4 regions of the Serratia sp. Nf2 genome follow, and region 1 is predicted to be linked to each of the others. Evidence: riboswitches for the same ligand, from Rfam matches in the RefSeq annotation. Region 1 holds a riboswitch; each other region holds the start of a gene.

What was found. A riboswitch is a leader RNA that binds a small molecule or an ion and turns the genes downstream of it on or off. The one in region 1 is predicted to bind thiamine pyrophosphate.
Region 2: another riboswitch for thiamine pyrophosphate. It lies ahead of tenA (thiaminase II); the one in region 1 lies ahead of thiC (phosphomethylpyrimidine synthase ThiC).
Region 3: another riboswitch for thiamine pyrophosphate. It lies ahead of thiB (thiamine ABC transporter substrate binding subunit); the one in region 1 lies ahead of thiC (phosphomethylpyrimidine synthase ThiC).
Region 4: another riboswitch for thiamine pyrophosphate. It lies ahead of thiM (hydroxyethylthiazole kinase); the one in region 1 lies ahead of thiC (phosphomethylpyrimidine synthase ThiC).

Annotation. Positions count from the first base shown of each region.
Region 1 is NZ_PYTW01000016.1:6,825-11,717, reverse strand. It holds gene C9411_RS24550 (HesA/MoeB/ThiF family protein) at 1-241, opposite strand, end outside; gene thiE (thiamine phosphate synthase) at 234-884, opposite strand; gene thiC (phosphomethylpyrimidine synthase ThiC) at 877-2,820, opposite strand; TPP riboswitch at 2,935-3,059, opposite strand; gene C9411_RS24535 (Rsd/AlgQ family anti-sigma factor) at 3,099-3,602, opposite strand; gene nudC (NAD(+) diphosphatase) at 3,704-4,471, shown strand; gene hemE (uroporphyrinogen decarboxylase) at 4,510-4,893, shown strand, end outside.
Region 2 is NZ_PYTW01000001.1:837,513-842,405, forward strand. It holds gene C9411_RS03980 (GlxA family transcriptional regulator) at 1-309, opposite strand, end outside; gene C9411_RS03985 (SDR family NAD(P)-dependent oxidoreductase) at 436-1,170, opposite strand; gene C9411_RS03990 (LLM class flavin-dependent oxidoreductase) at 1,184-2,206, opposite strand; TPP riboswitch at 2,357-2,459, shown strand; gene tenA (thiaminase II) at 2,522-3,205, shown strand; gene C9411_RS04000 (ABC transporter ATP-binding protein) at 3,202-3,942, shown strand; gene C9411_RS04005 (ABC transporter permease) at 3,939-4,706, shown strand; gene C9411_RS04010 (ABC transporter substrate-binding protein) at 4,742-4,893, shown strand, end outside.
Region 3 is NZ_PYTW01000002.1:441,421-446,313, forward strand. It holds gene thiP (thiamine/thiamine pyrophosphate ABC transporter permease ThiP) at 1-1,440, opposite strand, end outside; gene thiB (thiamine ABC transporter substrate binding subunit) at 1,416-2,402, opposite strand; TPP riboswitch at 2,460-2,578, opposite strand; gene sgrR (HTH-type transcriptional regulator SgrR) at 2,616-4,277, opposite strand; gene sgrT (glucose uptake inhibitor SgrT) at 4,368-4,541, shown strand; gene C9411_RS07135 (sugar efflux transporter) at 4,696-4,893, shown strand, end outside.
Region 4 is NZ_PYTW01000010.1:105,168-110,060, reverse strand. It holds gene thiD (bifunctional hydroxymethylpyrimidine kinase/phosphomethylpyrimidine kinase) at 1-624, opposite strand, end outside; gene thiM (hydroxyethylthiazole kinase) at 624-1,415, opposite strand; TPP riboswitch at 1,451-1,547, opposite strand; gene C9411_RS20635 (GNAT family N-acetyltransferase) at 1,690-2,115, shown strand; gene C9411_RS20630 (methyltransferase) at 2,217-2,897, shown strand; gene C9411_RS20625 (MFS transporter) at 2,874-4,103, opposite strand; gene C9411_RS20620 (helix-turn-helix domain-containing protein) at 4,199-4,648, shown strand; gene C9411_RS20615 (DUF1158 family protein) at 4,655-4,893, opposite strand, start outside.

The DNA of each region.
Region 1 (4,893 bases):
CGGTATCGGCGCTGCGGTAGAGAATTTGCCGCTGCAGGTTGGTGACGTGCAGCTGGTCGTCGTCGGCCAGCAGCAGCGTGCCGACGCCGGCGGCGGCCAGATACAGCGAAGCCGGGGAACCGAGCCCGCCTAAACCGACGATCAGCACCGTGGCGCGCTTGAGTTTCTCCTGGCCTTCCGGGCCGACGTCCTCCAGCAGCAGCTGACGGCTGTAGCGCAGGAATTCCTGATCGTTAAGCATCGTTCGGATCCTCGCCTTCGATCAGCCGCAGCAGCTCGGCCGTCGCCGCGCGCCAGTCCGGCGCCTGGGTGATGGCGCTGACCACCGCCACGCTGCCGACGCCGCACGCCAGCACCGCCGGTACGCGATCGATGCTGATCCCGCCGATCGCTACCGTCGGGTAATCCGCCAAATCGGCGATATGGCGCTTCAACTCCGTCAGCCCCTGCGGCGCCGAAGGCATGTCTTTGGTCTGGGTAGGGAAGATGTGCCCCAGCGCGATGTAGGACGGTTTCACCGCCAGCGCGCGCGCCAGCTCGGCGTCGTCATGGGTGGATACGCCCAGCCGCAGCCCGGCGCGGTGGATGGCCGCCAGATCGGTGGTATCGAGATCTTCCTGGCCCAGATGTACGCCGTAGGCGCCGTGTTTGATCGCCAGCCGCCAGTAGTCGTTGATGAACAGCCGCGCCTGATAACGCTGGCCCAGCGCGATGGCGGCGGCGATATCCTCTTCGACCTGCTCGTCAGGCAGATCTTTGATGCGCAGCTGGATCGTGGTGACGCCGGCCTCCAGCAGGCGAGCGATCCACGCCACGCTGTCGACGACCGGGTAAAGCCCCAGCTTGTGGGGCGTAGCCGGGAAGGGGGTCGTGATATCAGTCATTGCTTGTCTCCTCTTGCAGGGTGCCGGCGCTGTGATACAGCTCGCTGCCGCGGGCGCGGAACTCGGCGGACATTTTCTCCATGCCGGTCAGCTGTACTTCGATCGGCTTGGCGGCTTCCTGGGCGGCGGCGTAGTCGCGCACCTCCTGCGAAATTTTCATCGAGCAGAATTTCGGCCCGCACATCGAGCAGAAGTGGGCGACCTTGCCGGATTCCTGCGGCAGGGTTTCGTCGTGATAGGCGCGCGCGGTGGCCGGATCGAGCGCCAGATTGAACTGATCTTCCCAGCGGAATTCGAAACGCGCCTTGGACATGGCGTTATCGCGGATCTGCGCGCCCGGATGGCCTTTGGCCAGATCGGCGGCGTGAGCGGCGATCTTGTAGGTGATCAGGCCCTGTTTGACGTCCTCTTTGTTCGGCAGGCCGAGGTGCTCTTTCGGCGTGACGTAACACAGCATGGCGCAGCCGAACCAGCCGATCATTGCCGCGCCGATGCCGGAGGTGAAATGGTCATAGCCCGGGGCGATATCGGTGGTCAGCGGGCCGAGGGTGTAGAACGGCGCTTCGTGGCAGTGTTCCAGCTCTTCGGTCATGTTGCGGCGGATCATCTGCATCGGCACGTGGCCCGGGCCTTCGATCATCACCTGCACGTCGTATTCCCAGGCGATTTTGGTCAGCTCGCCCAGCGTATGCAGCTCGGCGAACTGGGCTTCGTCGTTGGCGTCCTGAATCGAGCCGGGGCGCAGGCCGTCGCCGAGCGACAGCGAAACGTCGTAGGCGGCGCAGATCTCACAGATTTCACGGAAATGCTGATAGAGGAAGTTTTCCTGATGGTGCGACAGACACCATTTGGCCATGATCGAGCCACCGCGCGACACGATGCCGGTCAGGCGTTTGGCGGTCATCGGCACGTAGCGCAGCAGCACGCCGGCGTGGATGGTGAAGTAGTCGACCCCTTGCTCCGCCTGTTCCAGCAGCGTATCGCGGAACATCGCCCAGGTGAGGTTTTCCGCCACGCCGTTGACCTTCTCGAGTGCCTGGTAGATCGGCACGGTGCCGATGGGCACCGGGCTGTTGCGCAGGATCCACTCGCGGGTTTCGTGAATATAGCGACCGGTTGAGAGATCCATCACGGTGTCCGCGCCCCAGCGGGTGGACCACACCAGCTTCTCCACCTCTTCTTCGATCGACGACGTGACCGCCGAGTTGCCGATATTGGCGTTCACCTTCACCAGGAAATTGCGGCCGATGATCATCGGCTCCGCCTCCGGATGGTTGATGTTGGCGGGAATGATGGCGCGGCCGGCGGCCACTTCCTGACGCACGAACTCCGGCGTGATGTTGTCCGGCAGGTTGGCGCCCCAGCTCTGGCCCGGATGCTGGTGGCGCAATACCTCGCCCCGAATGCGCTCGCGCCCCATGTTTTCACGGATGGCGATGAACTCCATCTCCGGGGTGACGATACCGGCGCGGGCATAGTGCAGCTGGGTCACGCACTTGCCCGGCAGCGCCCTGCGCGGCAGCGGCAGATGCTCGAAGCGCAGGTGATCCAGCCCCTCGTCCGCCAGCCGCTGTTGGGTGAAGCCGGAGCTGGCGCCGCTGAGGGTGGCGGTATCGCCGCGCGCGTCGATCCAGTCGGCGCGCAGCTTGGCCAGGCCGGCGTGTACGTCGAGCTCGGCCTGCGGATCGCCGTAGGGGCCGGCGGTGTCATACACCGGGATCGCCTCGTTGGGTTCATACTGCGGGTGGTCTTTGCTGCCGCCAAGCAGGGTCGGGCTGAGCTGAATTTCGCGCATCGGCACCTGGATATCGCTGCGCGAGCCTTGCAGATAGATGCGGCGTGAGTTCGGGAAAGCCATGCCTTGCAGGGTGTCGATAAACTGCTGGGCGGCTTCGCGTTGCGCTTTACGAGCGCGCGGTGGATTAACGTTAGACATAGCAAGTTCCTACCAGTGTGTTGGGTTGGGAAAGTTGCTTGTCTGGAGCTCGGAGGGAGTAATGATGGTGGCCGATCAGGCAGGGCGCCCACAAGGGGAAGGCCGTGCCTGTGACGATAGATTACTCTTGTTCCCTTCGCGGGTATTAACCCGATCAGGTTCCGCGGATCCCGAATTAACGGTCTCAGCCTGGCTGATTCGATGAACAAATCAGGCGCTAGGCACTCCGACAAGATGCCCCCCAGTATAGGAGGGATAAGAAAAAAAACTATAAAATTTTAACGCGCCGGATCCAGCGTCTGGTCCGGCAGCGGTTGCTGTGCGGCTTCCGCCTCCAACTGGATCAGCTTATCTTCCAGCGCAAAGCGCGCCGCCAGCGTTTCGCCGATATCCGACAAGGCCTGGTGGAATTCCAGACAAACCTCCTGATCGATATCCACTTCGGTATAGCGATCGTGGAACGCCATGATCTGTTCGGTATTGGCCCACAGCTTGGGGTAGATGTTCACCGCCAGCGACATTTTCGGACTGGCTGCGCCTTCCACTTGTTTGATAATTCTGTCATAGATATGAAAATGCCCTGCGGAGAGGTAATCCACCAGGTTGTGGCAAAAGTTCTCCAGCGCTTTTTCATTCAGCGGCGTATGCTTTTCTTTATTCGGTTTGAGGCCTACCAGCGTGCAGTAGGCGACCAGCAACTGTTTGCGGGCCTGAAGCCATTGATCAACTAATTCATTACTACCGCCAACGCGCTGAGTCAGCCTTTCCAAACGGTTGAGCATGTTTGACTCCGTGTAAGTAATAAAAGTAACCGGTAAGTTATTAAAATGTAACAAAGCCGATTCGTAGAGTGCCAGTGAAGCTGAGGTTGTGCAACAACGATATGGAACTTGCATTAACGGGCAATGAAAACGGCTGGTGGATTGTCAGCCATGAAAGCAAACTTTGGTTACCGAACGGTGAATTGCCGTCGGGGACTGCCGCCGCTCTTGGGCTGCGGGGCCACATGGCGCGCACCATCGGTGAATGGGAGGGCGCGCCGGTCTGGCTGGTGCGCCAGGCGATGCCGCGGGAGATGGGCTCGGTGCGTCAGCTGTTGGATCAGGATCGCGGTCTGTTCCAGCTTGCCGGGCGCGGCGTGCAGCTGGCGGATTTCTACCGTTCCCATCGCTACTGCGGCTACTGCGGCCATGAGATGCACCTCAGTCGCTCCGAAAGCGCCTGCCTGTGCGGCCACTGCAAAGAGCGGTACTATCCGCAGATTGCACCCTGCGTAATCGTCGCCATTCGGCGCGAGGATCAGATCCTGCTGGCGCAACACGTGCGTCATCGCGGCGGCATCCACACGGTGCTGGCCGGCTTCGTCGAAGTGGGCGAAACGCTGGAACAGGCGGTGGCGCGTGAAGTGATGGAAGAGAGCAATATCGAAATCAAGAACCTGCGCTACGTCACTTCACAACCCTGGCCGTTCCCGCACTCGCTGATGATGGCCTTTATGGCCGATTACCATCAGGGTGACATTCGTCACGATCCCAAGGAGCTGCTCAACGCCGGCTGGTATCGCTACGACCAATTGCCGCTGTTGCCGCCGCCCGGCACCGTGGCGCGCCGGTTGATTGAGGACACCGTGGCGCTGTGCCGGGCAGAATAATGTACAATGGCCGGCAGATTATTAAGGGAGCCCCATAAATGACTGAGTTGAAGAACGATCGCTACCTGCGCGCGCTGTTGCGCCAGCCGGTGGATGTGACCCCCGTATGGATGATGCGCCAGGCCGGTCGTTATTTACCGGAGTACAAGGCGACCCGCGCCCAGGCCGGTGATTTCATGTCGCTGTGCAAGAACGCGGAGCTGGCCTGCGAGGTCACGCTGCAGCCGCTGCGCCGCTATGCGCTGGACGCCGCCATCCTGTTCTCCGACATTCTCACCATTCCCGACGCCATGGGGCTCGGCCTGTACTTTGAAGCCGGCGAAGGCCCGCGTTTCAGCTCTCCCGTTACCTGCCGCGCCGACGTCGATAAGCTGCCGGTGTTCGATCCGGAAGTGGAGCTGGGCTATGTGATGAACGCGGTG
Region 2 (4,893 bases), on a different contig from region 1:
CGCCTGTGGCGCGGCGCGGCGCAGCCAATCCGCCACCAGGGCGCCCTCTTCTTCGGTCGCCCCTTTACCGGCGACAATGACGGTATCGCGCGGCAGGGCCGGATCGAGATCCGCCAGGCGATGGTCGGCCAACAGGCTCAGCCCGGACAGGCCGTGTACCACCCGATGGGATTGCGTGGTGGCGACCGCGATCTGATACAGCGGCGCCTCGGCAGGGCTCAGGCGGTTAGCCTGCATCAGGATATCGGCGATGCCCGCCGCCTCGAACAGCATGCCCCCTTCAGGGACGATAATCAGGAATGTATGCATGGCGATAATAAGAAGAACGAGCAAAACAGGTCAGACAGCCACTGTATAAGAAAAGCCTCGCCGGTTCACCCTGCGGGCATAAAAAAGCCCGCCGACAAGCACCGACGGGCCAACAAAGCACTGCCCTCAAGCCTGCGGCAGGCTCACCCCGCCGGCGCGCGCCAACTGCGCCAGCAGCGCCGATTGAAACGCCTCGTCGTGCACCGCGGCGTGGGGATCGAACCGTTGCTGATGGTGCCAATAGCCGCCGGACGCCAGGGCCTGCGGCTCATCGCTGGTCACCAACCACGCCTGCGTCACATGCCCCAGCGCCAGATCGTCGGGCGCATCCGCGCCGCCCATTTTGGTCGGCACCCAGCCGGGATCGACCGCGCTGCTGATCACGTCAGGCCACAGGCGCGCCACGGCGGCGGCCAGCGCGGTGACGAACAGCTTGCTGTCCGAATAGGAGCCCGCAGCGCCGCCGAGCCAGTCTACGCCGTTCAGTTCCGGCGCTCCGTCAAAGTGCATGCTGCTGCTCAGGTAGACGATGCGCTTGGGGCGCTCGATCAGGGCCGTCAGCAGGTAGGGCGCAACGACGTTCACCGGCATCACCTGCGGCCCGGTAAACATACCGGCGTTGTGGATCACCGCGTCCGGGCGGCCGAGGCGATTGACCTGCTCGGCAAGCTGCCGGATCTGCTGCACATCGGACAGATCGCCAATCGCCGCCTGCGCACCGCGATCCAGCAGATCGCGCACCGCGTCCAGACGGCCGGGCTCACGCGCATGCAAAATCACCTGATGCCCTTCGTCCAACAGCCTTTGCGCGGCGGCGCGGCCCAGCCCGTCTACCGAGCCGGTAATGAAAATGCGTGACATGCCATTCCTCCGTTTAGCGCCAGCCGAGCGCCGGCGCGACATGGGTTAAAATCGATTCGATGACGTGGGCGTTGTAATCCACGCCCAGTTGGTTAGGTACGGTCAGCAGCAGCGTATCCGATTCGGCGATGGCCTCGTCCTGCGCCAGCTGCTTGATCAGCACGTCCGGCTCGGCGGCATAGCTGCGGCCGAAGATCGCCCGGGTCTGCGCGTCGATATATCCGAGCTGATCGCCCTCCTTGCCACCGCCGCCGAAGTAGTTGCGATCCCGCTGATCCACCAGCGCGAAGATGCTGCGGCTCACGGAAACCCGCGGCTCATGCGTGTGGCCGGCCTCTTGCCAGGCGGCGCGGTAGGCGCGGATCTGCTTGGCCTGCTGGATGTGGAAGGGTTCGCCGGTCTCGTCGTTCTTGAGCGTCGAGCTTTGCAGGTGCATGCCCAGCTTCGCCGCCCAGACAGCGGTGGCGTTCGAACCGGCGCCCCACCAGATGCGATCGCGCAGCCCGGCGGAAAACGGCTCCGGCCGCAGCAGCCCAGGCGGATTCGGGAACATTGGCTGCGGATTGGGTTCGGCGAACCCTTCGCCGCGCAGCGCTTCCAGGAACACTTCGGTATGGCGGCGGGCCATGTCCGCGTCGGTCTCGCCGTCGGCCGGGGCATAGCCGAAATAGCGCCAGCCGTCGATCACCTGCTCCGGCGAGCCACGGCTGATGCCGAGCTGCAGCCGCCCGCCGGCGATCAGATCCGCCGCGCCGGCGTCTTCCACCATGTACAGCGGGTTTTCATAACGCATGTCGATCACGCCGGTGCCGATCTCGATGCGTTGGGTTTTGGCGCCGATGGCGGCCAGCAGCGGGAACGGCGACCCCAGCTGGCGTGCAAAGTGGTGTACGCGAAAATAGGCGCCGTCCGCCCCCAGATCTTCGGCGGCGACCGCCAGATCGATGGACTGCAGCAGCGCATCCGCTGCGGAACGGGTGCCGGACTGGGCGGAAGGCGACCAGTGGCCAAACGAGAGAAAACCAATCTTTTTCATCGGGAATCGTCCTCAAAGGCAAAATCATCGGCCTACAGTGACAAAAATCGCGCGCTCTGCGCCAGCAAAATCGCCCCCGATCGCACTAAACGAACCGATTGCCGCCGCGCCGCCCGGCGATTGTAATCAAAAAACAAATGTCGTATAACAAGCAGCTCCGAGGGGTGTCCTGTTACGGGCTGAGATGGCGCAAGCCGAACCCTTTGAACCTGATCTGGGTCATGCCAGCGAAGGGACGGTTAGGCAACAACGCTCTCACCCGTTGCCTGTTCATACCCCAGCGTGCCCGGATCTCCACTGACTCAAGGAGGTCCCATGTCCATCACTACCCTGTTCGAAAGCGGTCTTTACGGCCGGCTGCGCCAACAAGCCGGCAGCCACTGGCAAGATTACGTCGATCACCCGTTTCTGCAGCAGCTGGCCGCCGGCACCTTGCCCGAACGCGCTTTTCGCCGCTACCTGACCCAGGACTACCTGTTCCTGCTGCACTTCGCCCGCGCCTACGCGCTGCTGGTCAGCAAGCTGCGCACCCTGCCGGAGATGCGCGCCGCCACCGCGTCGCTCAACGGCATCGTCGCCGAACTGCCGCTGCACGTCGCCTACTGCGCCGAATGGGGACTGAGCGAAGCGCAGATCGCCGCCCAGCCGGAAGCGGCGGAGACCATGAACTACACCCGCTACGTACTGGATATCGGCCATGCCGGCGACGCCCTCGATCTGCTGGCCGGCTTGCTGCCCTGCGTGGCCGGCTATGCCGAAATCGGCCTGCGGCTGCTGCACGATCCCGCCACCCAAATGGAGGGCAATCCTTACGCCTCCTGGATCCGCAACTACGGCGACGAGGGCTATCTGGCCGGCGTGCGTGCCGCCATCGAGCTGCTCGAGACCGTCGGCCACCAGCGCGGCGCACAAGGCCGCCTCACCGAGCTGGCGCAGATTTTCACCACCGCCACCCAGTTGGAATCGGCATTTTGGCAGATGGGGCTGAACGCCTCATGACCTCCCCGCTTCGCCCGCCCGGCATCCAGGTGCGGGATCTCAGCCTGCGTTTCGGTCAGCAAATCGTCTTCGACCGGCTGAGCTTCGACATCGTCGGTGGCAGCTTCGTCGCCCTGCTCGGCGCCAGCGGCGCCGGCAAAACCAGCCTGCTGAAGATCATCGCCGGCCTGGAACGGGCTACCTCGGGCACGGTGACCGGCAGCGACGGCCTGCCGGTCACCGGGCGCATCGCCTACATGGGGCAAAAAGACCTGCTCTACCCGTGGCTGACCGTCGAGGAGAACGTCGCCCTCGGCTCGCGGCTGCGCGGCGAAACGCCGGACCGGGCGTGGGCGGCGCACCTGCTGGAGCGCGTGGGCCTGGCCTCTCATGGCCGCAGCCTGCCTGCCGCACTGTCCGGCGGCATGCGCCAGCGCGCCGCCATCGCCCGCACGCTCTACGAACGCCAGCCGATCGTGCTGATGGACGAACCCTTTTCCGCACTGGACGCCATTACCCGCGCCGAGATCCAGAGCCTGGCCGCCGAACTGCTGGCGCAAAACACCGTGCTGCTGATCACCCACGATCCGATGGAGGCCTGCCGCCTGAGCCACCGGCTGCTGGTGCTGTCGCCCTGGCCGCTGGGCCTCGACGACACCCACCGCATCAGCGGGCAACCGCCGCGCGCGCCGGATGACGCCGACCTGCTGAGAAGCCAGGCCGAGCTGCTGCAACAGCTGGTGAGGGCCGCGCAATGAATATTGCCAAAGAGCGCGGCTTCACCCGCCTACGGCGCGGGCTGACGGTGTTCGTCGGCCTGCTGCTGCTGTGGTGGCTGGCGGCGCAAAGCGGCATTCCGGCCTTTCTGCTGCCCACGCCGAGCGCGGTGGCGCAGGCGCTGTGGGACGGGCGCGGCTACCTCGCCTGGCACACGCTGGTCACCGCTTCGGAGATCGTCAGCGGGCTGGCGCTGGGCGTGCTGCTCGGCGCGGCGCTGGCGCTGTGCATGATCTTCTCGCCGCGCCTGCAGCGTTGGCTGATGCCGCTGGTGCTCACCAGCCAGGCGATACCGGTGTTCGCCCTAGCGCCGCTGCTGGTGCTGTGGTTCGGCTTCGGCATGAGCGCCAAGGTGGCGATGGCGGTGCTGGTGATCTTCTTCCCGGTGGTGTCGGCCTTTTTCGACGGGCTGCGCCGGGTCAACAACGACTATCTCGATCTGGCGCGCACGATGCGCGCTTCGCGCTGGGCGCAGCTGCGGCACGTGCGGCTGATGGCGGCGCTGCCGGCCTTCGGCTCCGGCCTGCGCATGGCCGCCGCCGTCGCGCCGATCGGCGCCATCATCGGCGAATGGGTCGGCTCGGCCGAAGGGCTGGGCTACGTGATGCTGAACGCCAACGCGCGCATGCAGACCGACGTCTGCTTCGCCGCGCTGTTTATTTTGGTGCTGATGACCGTGCTGCTGTGGGCTGCGGTGGATGCGCTGCTGCGACGCCTGATCGCCTGGGCGCCGGAAAACGACTGATGATTGCAACCATAACCAGGGATAAAGGAACGACCATGATCAAACAAACCGTGTGCGGGCTGCTGCTGGGCGCCGCCATCACCGGCCAGGCCGGCGCGGCCGAAAAGCTGACGCTGGTGCTCGACTGGTACATCAACCCCGATCACGCGCCGATTGTGGTGGCCGAGCAGATCGGCGCCTTCAAGGC
Region 3 (4,893 bases), on a different contig from region 1:
GACCACGCCGAAATCGCCGATCGACAGCACGCAGGCGAAGGCCAGCGCCTGCGCCAGCGGGCGACGCAGCGCGCGCAGTTCGATCAGCCGCAGCCGTTGCCAGCCGTGGATATCCAGCGACAGGCACAGCGGGTTGTAACGTTCGGCGAGGTCGCGCATCGGGTTCTCCAACACCTTCAGCGCATAGGGCACCGCCATCAGCGCATTGGTGAGGATCACCAGCGCATAGGGCGACTGTGGCAGCCCGATTGTATCGCTCAGCAGCAGGAAAAAGCCGGTGGCCAGCACGATGCCCGGCATCGCCAGGATCACCATGCCGCTCAGCTCCAGCGCCTGGCCGCCGCGCAGATGCTGCCGCAGCTTCAGCTCGCGGCTGCTCCACAGCAGCATCATCGTGAGCGCCACGCACAGCGCCCCGGCGCCGAGGGCGATGCGCAGCGACGTGAACAGCGCCTGCCACAGCACCGGCTGGCGCAGCACGCTGACGACGGCCTGATTGGCGCCGTCGGCGATCACCGCCAGCAGAGGCGGCAGCAGCAGCAACAGCGCGGCGGCGATCAGCAGAAAATCGCCGACGCGTCGCCACAGGCTGTCTTCCGGATTGCGCCAGCGCTGGGCGTGGGTATGCCCCACCGGCAATACCTGGCTCAGGCGCTGACTGATCAACACCAGCCCCAGACAACAGCTTAACTGGATCAGCGCCAGCATGGCGGCGCGACCCAGATCGTAGTCGTAACTCAGCGCCTGATAGATCGCCAGTTCGATGGTGGTAGCCTGCGGCCCGCCGCCCAGCGACAGCACGGTGGCGAAGCTGGCGAAGCACAGCATGAAGATCAATGCGCCGCTCGGCAGGATCTGGCGGCGCAGCGCCGGCCATTCGACGAAGCGGAACTGCTGCCAGCCATTCATGCCCAGCTGGGCGGCCAGCTGGCGCTGCTCCACCGGGATATTCTCCAGCGCCTGCAGCAACAGGCGGGTGGCCAGCGGCAGGTTAAAGAACAGGTGCGCCAGCAGAATGCCCTGCAGACCGTAGGGCGAGAAGCCATATTCGATGCCCAGCCAGCCGCACAGCGTCGCCAGCCAGCCTTGGCGCCCATAGACGCTGAGCAGGCCGAACACCGCCACCAGCACCGGCAGCACCAGCGTCATGGCGCACAGCCGCAGCAGCAGCTGCCGGCCGGGGAAGCGGCGGCGATAGAGCGCGCGCGCCAGCAGAACGGCGGGCAGCACCGAAATCAGCGCCGACAGCAGCGCCTGCCAAAAGGTGAAGCGCACCACGTGCCAAAGGTAGCTGTCCTGCCACAGGCCGCGCCAGTCGCTGTCCGGCGCGTGACGCCACAGCGAGCCCATCGCCAGCGCGGCGACCAGCAGGATCACGCCGGCGGCCAACAGCCCCGGCCAGAGCCAGCGGGGGATCAGCGGCTGACGGCGGTTTGCCATGCCCGGATCCAACCGCCGCGTTGTTTGGCCACCTCTTCGGCGCTGTATTGCAGCGCGGTCTGCGGCACGTTCATCTGCTCAAAGCCGACGGGCAGTGGGGTGTTGATCACCGGGTACATCCAGTTGCCGGTCGGGATGGCGTTTTGGAACGCCGGTGTCACCATGAACTGCATGAAACGCTCCGCCAGCTCAGGCTGTTTGGCGGCCTTCAGCTTGCCCGCCACTTCCACCTGCAGGTAGTGCCCTTCGCTGAACGTGGCGGCGGCGTAGAGATCTTTTTTCTCTTCGATCAGGTGATAGGCCGGAGAGGTGGTGTAGCTGAGCACCAGATCGCCTTCGCCCTTCAGGAACAGGCCGTAGGCTTCGCTCCAGCCTTTGGTGACGGTGACGGTTTTCTTCGCCAGTTGCTGCCAGGCGGCCGGCGCCTTGTCGCCATACACTTTTTGCATCCACAGCAGCAGGCCGAGGCCCGGCGTGCTGGTGCGCGGATCTTCGTAGATCACTTTCCAGTTGCGATCGCCGCTGACCAGCTCCTGCAGGCTTTTTGGCGGGTTCTTCAGTTTTTCTTTGTTGTAGACGAAGGCGAAGTACCCGTAGTCGTATGGCACGAAGGTCGCGTCCTGCCAGCCGCCCGGCACCGTCAGTTTGGCGGTGTCGACGCCGCTCGGCGCGAACAGGCCGGTTTGCTGCGCCGCCTGCAACAGGTTGTTGTCCAACCCCAGCACCACGTCGGCGGCGCTGTTCTTGCCTTCCATGCGTAGGCGGTTCAGCAGCGAGACGCCGTCTTCCAGCGCGACGAACTTCAGTTCACAGTCGCACTCGGCTTCAAAGACTTTTTTCACCGCCGGGCCTGGGCCCCAGTCGGCGGCGAAGGAATCGTAGGTGTAAACCGTCAGCGTCGGCTTGGCCAACACCGGCGCGGCACACAGCAGCAATAAGCAGGGCAGAAATGTTTTGACCACGTTGCACTCCTGAAAAATAAGGGGGCAAGGGCATCTGAGGGGGCGAGGCGGCGTCGCCGGTTCGCTGGGCTCAAATCCCTCCGCCGGTATTGACCGGATCAGGTTCGACGGGTGTGCTCTCAGCGGAAAATCGGGCTTATCACGCGGCCCGACTTACCGCACCCCGTTGAGACGGCGCTATTGTAAAGATTAACCGACCCGGGCGAAAGGCGCTTATGCCTCCGGCGGGGCAAACCAGGCGGACTTGAAGTCGAACCAGCCGAGGGTGTTCATCCGCACGCCGCGCATGCTGCGCTGGCCGTGCAGCTGCAGCCAGTGGTGGAACAGCGGATGCAGCTGGTGGTTGCTGACCAGACGCTGGCAGAACTCGGCCAGCGGCAAGCGGTTGGCGCGCCACAGCGCTGCGTCCTGCGCCAGATCTTCGTTCATGCAATGCTGCATCAGCGGCAGTTCGTACAGCGTGGCGAACAGCGAAAACTCCAGCGGCAGATAGAAGTTGGCGCTGCCGAGCCACAGATCGCTGCGCGCGTCGCCCTGGTGCCAGGTGGCATAATCCACGCTTTGCACGATCAGACGGATGCCGTGCTGCGCCAGCAGCGGTTCGATCGCCTGGCGAATGGCGTGAAACTCCGAATGTTCATTGAAGTGGGTCATCGTCAGTTCGGTCAGGCCCGCGGGCTTGGGCTGCTGCGCCAGCGTGCGGTTGTGGTGCCAGCGCGGCAGCAGGCCGTACGCCGGCGACCAATAGCGCTGGTAGAGCGGCCCGGCGTGGCTCAGCAGCGAAATGGGGTTGATCAATTCGCACAGCCAACTGCGAATGGCGGGGTCGACGGCCAGCGGTGAACGCTGATCGAACAGCAGGAAATAGCAACCCTCTTCCAGCCGGCTTTCCAGCTCGCTGTTGCCGGTTTCATCGCCCTGCAGCTGCACGCCGGAGTGCACCAGCTCTTCGGAAAACTCCGGCAGCACCCAGATGTTCACCTCGTCGATCAGCGCCCGGTAGCCAAAATAGTCGTCGAAGGCGTGGATCTTCATCTGGCTGGGATGGTTGCGCACCATGCGGTAGGGGCCGGTGCCGACCGGATGGCGGGCGAAATCCGGCAGTTCACGCCATTCGCGCGGCAGGATCATGGCCTGCACGCTGCCCAGCAGCCAGGGCAGCCAGTGGTCGGGGCTGCGCAGCTGCACGTCGATAACGAACGGCGTCGGCGAGGTGACGCTCTCGATATGCGAGAACAGCGGTTGCGAGGTCAGACGCGAGAGGGAAGTGATGACGTCCGCCATCTCCAGCTCGCGGCCATGATGAAAATGGATCGCCGGGCGCAGGTAAAACCGCCAGTGCAGCGGGGTCAGCGCCTGCCAATGGTGAGACAGATCGGACTCCAGTTCCCCGTTTTCCTCATTTATGCGCGTCAGGCCATTGAAGATCTGGCGCGCCAAATGGGTCTCCGAACGCCGCAGCGCCGAGCCGGGCAACAGGTTGTACAGCTGCCGGTAGTAGAGCACCCGCAGGATGTGTTTCCCCTGTCGGAAGCTGCGCCCTAGCTGCGACAGCAGCATCTGGCGCACCACGTTTTTGTCGCCCACCAGCTGCACCAACTGATCGATGCGGTCCTGTTCCAGCAGCTCCTCGGCCCGTTGTTGCTGCAGCGCCAGGCCGGTGTAGTGGAAAGTTAACCGCGAACGCTTGCCGCGCCCCGACTCCGCCTGCCAGGTGAGCCAGCCTTCCCGCTGCATGGCGCTCAGCAGGGAGCGCACGTGGCGCCGCGAGCAGCTGAGCACCTCCGCCAGCGCCTGCAGCGTAGTGTCGGTGGTTTCACCGTGGCAGCGCTGCCACAGACGGATGAACTGCTGCTGCAATCGGGACGTGGACATAAAAGAGGAACGCTCCTGCCTCAACTCGTCAATTTTTCTTTCCCTATATTACGCCGATAATTTTCATCAATGAAAGGGGAGGGCGTAATCATGAAAGCTTTCTTATCCAGACAGTTCTATCAGCGCTACTTCAGTGCTGTGCGCCGCCAGCGCGCCGACTGGCTGAGCGTGGTGCCCGAACAGGCGCGGCTGGCGATGCTGGCGCACCTGACACAATGGGACATTAAAGAGATGACCGATAAGCAGTATCGCGAGCACCTGTAGGGGCCGCGGCAACCAATTTCTGAGTAATGGTGCTGTTTCACCAGCCAGTGGGGCGACCCACTGGTTTTTTTATGCGTGGTCATGGCGATGCGCTTGCATTTTTCTCGCCGTGGCCTAAGGTTCTTTCTTCTGCTTTGAGGTCAGGGAAGACGATATGCAACGCCTGAGCCGGTTGTCACTGCGCATTAACCCCATCTTTGCCGCATTCCTGCTGATCGCTTTCCTCTCCGGCATCGCCGGCGCGTTGCTGACGCCGACGCTCAGCCTGTTTCTGACCACCGAGGTCAAGGTGCGGCCGCTGTGGGTCGGGCTGTTTTACACCGCCAACGCGGTGGCCGGCATCGTCGTCAGT
Region 4 (4,893 bases), on a different contig from region 1:
GGTGTGGCGGGTGGCGACGCGCGGCGCGGTAAAGCGCTGCTCGCCTTCGGCGGTAAACAGCCAGTCCGGGCTCTCGCTTTCGCTCAGGTGGCCGCCCTTCATCAGCACCGCCCGGCAGCCCATCGCCAGCAGCGCCCGCCCCTGCTCGCGCATCTGCGCTTCATCTTCTGCCGGCGCGCACGCCAGCAGCGCCGCTGCTTCCGGCAGGTTCGGCGTAATGATCGACACCCGCGGCAACAGCTCGCGCCGAATAGACGCCACCGCCTCCGGCGCCAGCAACGGATCGCCGCTTTTCGCCAGCATCACGGTGTCCAGCACCACGAACTCCGGCCGGTAATGGTGCAGCCGTTCGGCCACCGCCTGCACGATGTCGGCGTTGGCCAGCATGCCGATCTTGACGCTGTCGATGCGCACGTCGCTGAACACCGAGTCCAGCTGCGCGGCGACGAACGCCGGATCGATGTAATACACCGACTGCACGCCACGGGTATTCTGCGCCACCAGCGCGGTGATCACCGAGGTGCCGTAGGCGCCAAGCGCCGAGAAAGCCTTCAGATCGGCCTGAATGCCGGCCCCGCCGCTGGGATCGGTGCCGGCGATGGTCAGGGCGTTAATGCGTTTCATCACAGATCCTCCCCGCGCAGCTGATACAGGGCATCGAGGAACGCCGGCGTAAAGCTGCCCGGCCCGCCGGCCTGTCTGGCCGCGAGACCGCCGCAGTGGGACATCACCCGGCAGGCAGTCGCCACGTTGTCCAGGCGATCGCCCGGCAGGGCGCAAAACGCCGCCACAACCGCCGACAGCGCGCAGCCGGTGCCCACCACCCGCGTCATCAGCGGGGAACCGCCTTCGATCGCCCAGTCACGTTGGCCGTCGGTGACGTAATCCACCGCGCCGGTGACCGCCACCACCGCGCCGCTGCGCTGCGCCAGCTCACGCGCGGCGGGCAATGCCGCCAGCGAATCGTCGCCGCTGTCCACGCCGCGGCCGCTGGCCAGCAACCCGCTGAGCGCCATGATTTCCGAGGCGTTGCCGCGTATCGCCGCCGGTTTCTCGTCCAGCAGCTGTTTGGCGAAGGCGGTGCGGTAGGAGAGCGCGCCGACCGCCACCGGATCCAGCGTCCAGGGCTTGCCGGCCTGATTGGCGGCGGCCACCGCCGCCCGCATCGATTCGGCGCGCAGCGCATTGAGGGTGCCGACGTTGATCAGCAGGCCGTCGGCCAGCGCGCTGAACTGCGCCGCCTCTTGCGGCTCCACCACCATCGCCGGGGAGGCGCCGAGCGCCAGCAGCACGTTGGCGGTCAGCGATTGCACCACTTCGTTGGTCAGGCAGTGGATCAGCGGAGGCCGCTGTTGGAATTGGGTCAGACAGGCCGCGGCGCGCGCGCCGGGTAGTGCATCAGGTCGAGCGATCATATTCCTCCCAACCGGCGTTCAAGAAGGCGGCGCCGGCTGGGCGGCCGTGACTTCCCTACGCTGGCATTATCCAGATCAGGTAATACGGGTATTTCTCAGCCTTCACGTAGAAGGGCACCCCGAGTCATGAAAATCAATAGGTTGTGATCAACGTTGCGTTAATCCCTGCAGGGGATCATGCCAGCGGCGGCGTGGACAAACAAGCGAATAAATTGGCCCGGCAAGCATACGCCGCGCAATGCGCTATAGTGAGCACAAACCACCGGGAGATGCCATGCAGATAAGACCCTACCAAGAGACCGATCGCCCTTTCCTGCGCACGCTGTACCTGGCGTCGCGCAAGGCGGCGTTCGGCTGGCGCGATACCTCAAACTATCAGTTGGAAGATTTCGACGGCGCGACGCTGGGCGAAGCGATTTGGGTGGCGGAAGACGGCGGCGTGCTGCTGGGATTCGTCTCCGTCTACCGCGAAGACAACTTCATTCATAACCTGTATGTCGATCCCCATCAGCCGCCGCGCGGCGTCGGCAGTGCGCTGCTGCAGGCAGCGGAAGCTACCTTCACCGCCACCGGCTCGCTGAAATGCCTGGTGAAGAATGAAAAGGCGCTGGCGTTCTACCGCAAACACGGCTGGCGCATCATCTCTACCGGCAACGACGGCGAAGAAGATTATTACCTGATGCATTCGCCGGCCCGCTAACGCCGCCTTTCCCGTCACAGAACTCATTAATGATAATGGATTTCATTATCAGTTAAGCATACCCTTCCTTGTCTCTCTCAATGAACTTTGCAAGGAAGGTTATGCAACACCAAACGGATACTCGCTTCCCCGATGCCGCGGCGGCGGACTACGATCGCCGTATTCTGACCCTGGTGCCCGGCTATCAGTTTGCTCAGGCGCTGCTGACGGCGACGCTCGCGCAGACGCTGCCGAATGACGCCACGCTGTTGCTGGCCGGTTGCGGCACCGGCAGCGAACTGTCGGCGCTGGCCGCCGCCAACGCCAGCTGGCGTTTCAGCGCCGTGGAACCCTCCGCCGGCATGCTGGCGGCCGCGTGCGCCAAGGCTGAAGCCGCGGATTACGCACAACGGGTGAGCTTCCAGCCCACCTTGCTACAACAAGCGCCGCAAACCCGCCACGACGCGGCGGTGTGCTCATTGGTGCTGCATTTTATCGCCGACGATGGCGCCAAACTGGAATTCCTGCAGCAGCTGGCGCAGCGCCTCTCCCCCGCCGCACCGCTGCTGCTGTTCGACTATCAACCGGATGGCCTGCCCGCCAGCCATTACCAACATTGGCTGCAAAGCGCCGGGCACTCGGCGGCGCAGGCGCAGGAGGTGATCGAACGCACACGCCGCAACTGGCACCCGATGGCGGCGGCGCGCAGCCGTCTCCTCCTGGCGGAAAGCGGCTTCACCGCGCCTCAGCAGTTGTGCGGTGCGCTGGGCTTCCAGCTTTCACTGCTCCACCGCCGTCGATGAGCCCGGCATGCCGCGCAGCGTCAGCCGCCAAAACAGCAGCGCGCTCAGGCTGACGCCTGCCCCCAGCCAGCAGACGCCGCTCCAGCCCGCCCAGGCGTACATATGGGTGCCGGCAAAGGCACCCAGCCCGCTGCCGACGGCGTAAAACAGCATGTAGCAGCCCACCAGCCGGCTGTGCGACTGCGGGTGCGCGCTGAAGATCATGCTCTGGTTCAGCACGTGGATCGCCTGGCCCGCCAGATCCAGCAGCACGATGCCCGCCACCAGCCAAACCAGGCCGCTGCCGAGCAAACCGAGTGGCAGCCAGGCCAGCGTCAACAGCAGCAGACACACGCCGCTGGCCGCCTGCCCCAGCCCGCGATCCGCCAGATGCCCGGCGCGCACCGCCGCCAGTGCGCCCACCGCGCCGACCAGGCCGAACGCCCCCACCGCGGCATGGCTGAAGTTGAACGGTGCCTGGCTCAGCGGCAACACCAGCGAACTCCAAAAGAGGCTGAAAGCGCCGAACATCAGCAACGCCAGCATGCCGCGAATTTGCAGCGTGCGGTCATGCAACAACAGGCTCAACATCGAACGCAGCAGCGCGGGATAACTCAGCGCGCTGGGAGCGGTACGCGGCGCAGGCAGCAGGCGCGACAAGATCGGCAGCAATACCAGCGTCACTCCGGCAGAGAAGAAGTACACCGTGCGCCAGCCGCCAACGTCAGCCAGCGTGCCGGACAGGGTGCGCGCCAGCAGCAGCCCCAACACCACTCCGCCCTGCGCCGCGCCGACCACCCGCCCGCGCTCCTGCGGCGCCGCCAGGGCGGCGGCGAAAGCGATCAGCCCCTGCGTCATGGCGGTGCCCAATAAGCCTACCAGCAACATCCCCGCCAGCAGCCAGGGCGCGCTGTGCGCCCAGCCCACCAGCAGCAACGCGCCGATCAGCCCCAGCTGTTGCCCCGCCAGCAACCAATGCCGGTTCAGCCGATCCCCCAACGGCACCACCAACAGCAGCGCCAGCGCGCAGCCCAGTTGGGTCACGGTGATTACCATGCCGACCGCCGCCAGGCTGATGGAAAAATCATGGGCGATGGCGTCCAGCAGCGGCTGCGCATAGTAAACGTTGGCCACGCTAAAGGCGCTAGCGGCGGCCAACAGCAGCACCAGGGGGGCCGGCAGGCGCTCCAGCACCGCACAGGGGGGATCCAGCAGTTTGTCGCTCATTGCACACCTCAATCTGGTTTCATTATTAAACTCAATGAACTTTAGGTGTAGAGGTTTTATAATGCAACCAGAATATGCAACTGGAGATAACCGTCGTGAAACGTAAAAGCCTGGAAGACGCGCCGTGCCCGGTGGCGCGCACGCTGGATGTGATTGGCGACTGGTGGTCGCTGCTGATCGTGCGCGACGCCTTCGACGGCGTCACCCGCTTCAGCGAATTTCAAAAAGGGCTGGGGATGGCGAAGAACATCCTTGCTACCCGCCTGCGCGCGCTGGTGACGCACGGCGTGCTGGAAATCGTGCCCGCCGCAGACGGCAGCGCCTATCAGGAATATGTGCTGACCGAGAAAGGCCGCGCGCTGTTTCCGGTGATCGTCGGCCTGCGCCAGTGGGGGGAAGATCATCTGTTCGCCGAGGGAGAGGCGCACTCAACGCTGGTGGAAAGCGACAGCGGCCGCCCCGTCCCGCGCCTGACGCCGATCGGCAGCGCCGGGCAGACGCTCACCCCGCTGAATACCCGGGTGGTGAAGGTGGAGGAACGGTGATGAGAGTTAGTGGCGGTACCCGCAGCTCACCCGCTGAAAAACCTGGCGGATAAAGAGCCATTCCAGACACCCGGCCAGCAGATAAACCGCGCCAAAAACGAGCGCACCAAACCATTCCGTATCGTTAAAATGGAAAAACCCACTGGCGTCAATCAGCCAAGCGGTTTGGTTCTGGTTTAGCCTGGGTACAGGAAAAAACTTTATTGTCAGCACAGCCAGCCCAACAACAGCCAATGCGTTAGCGA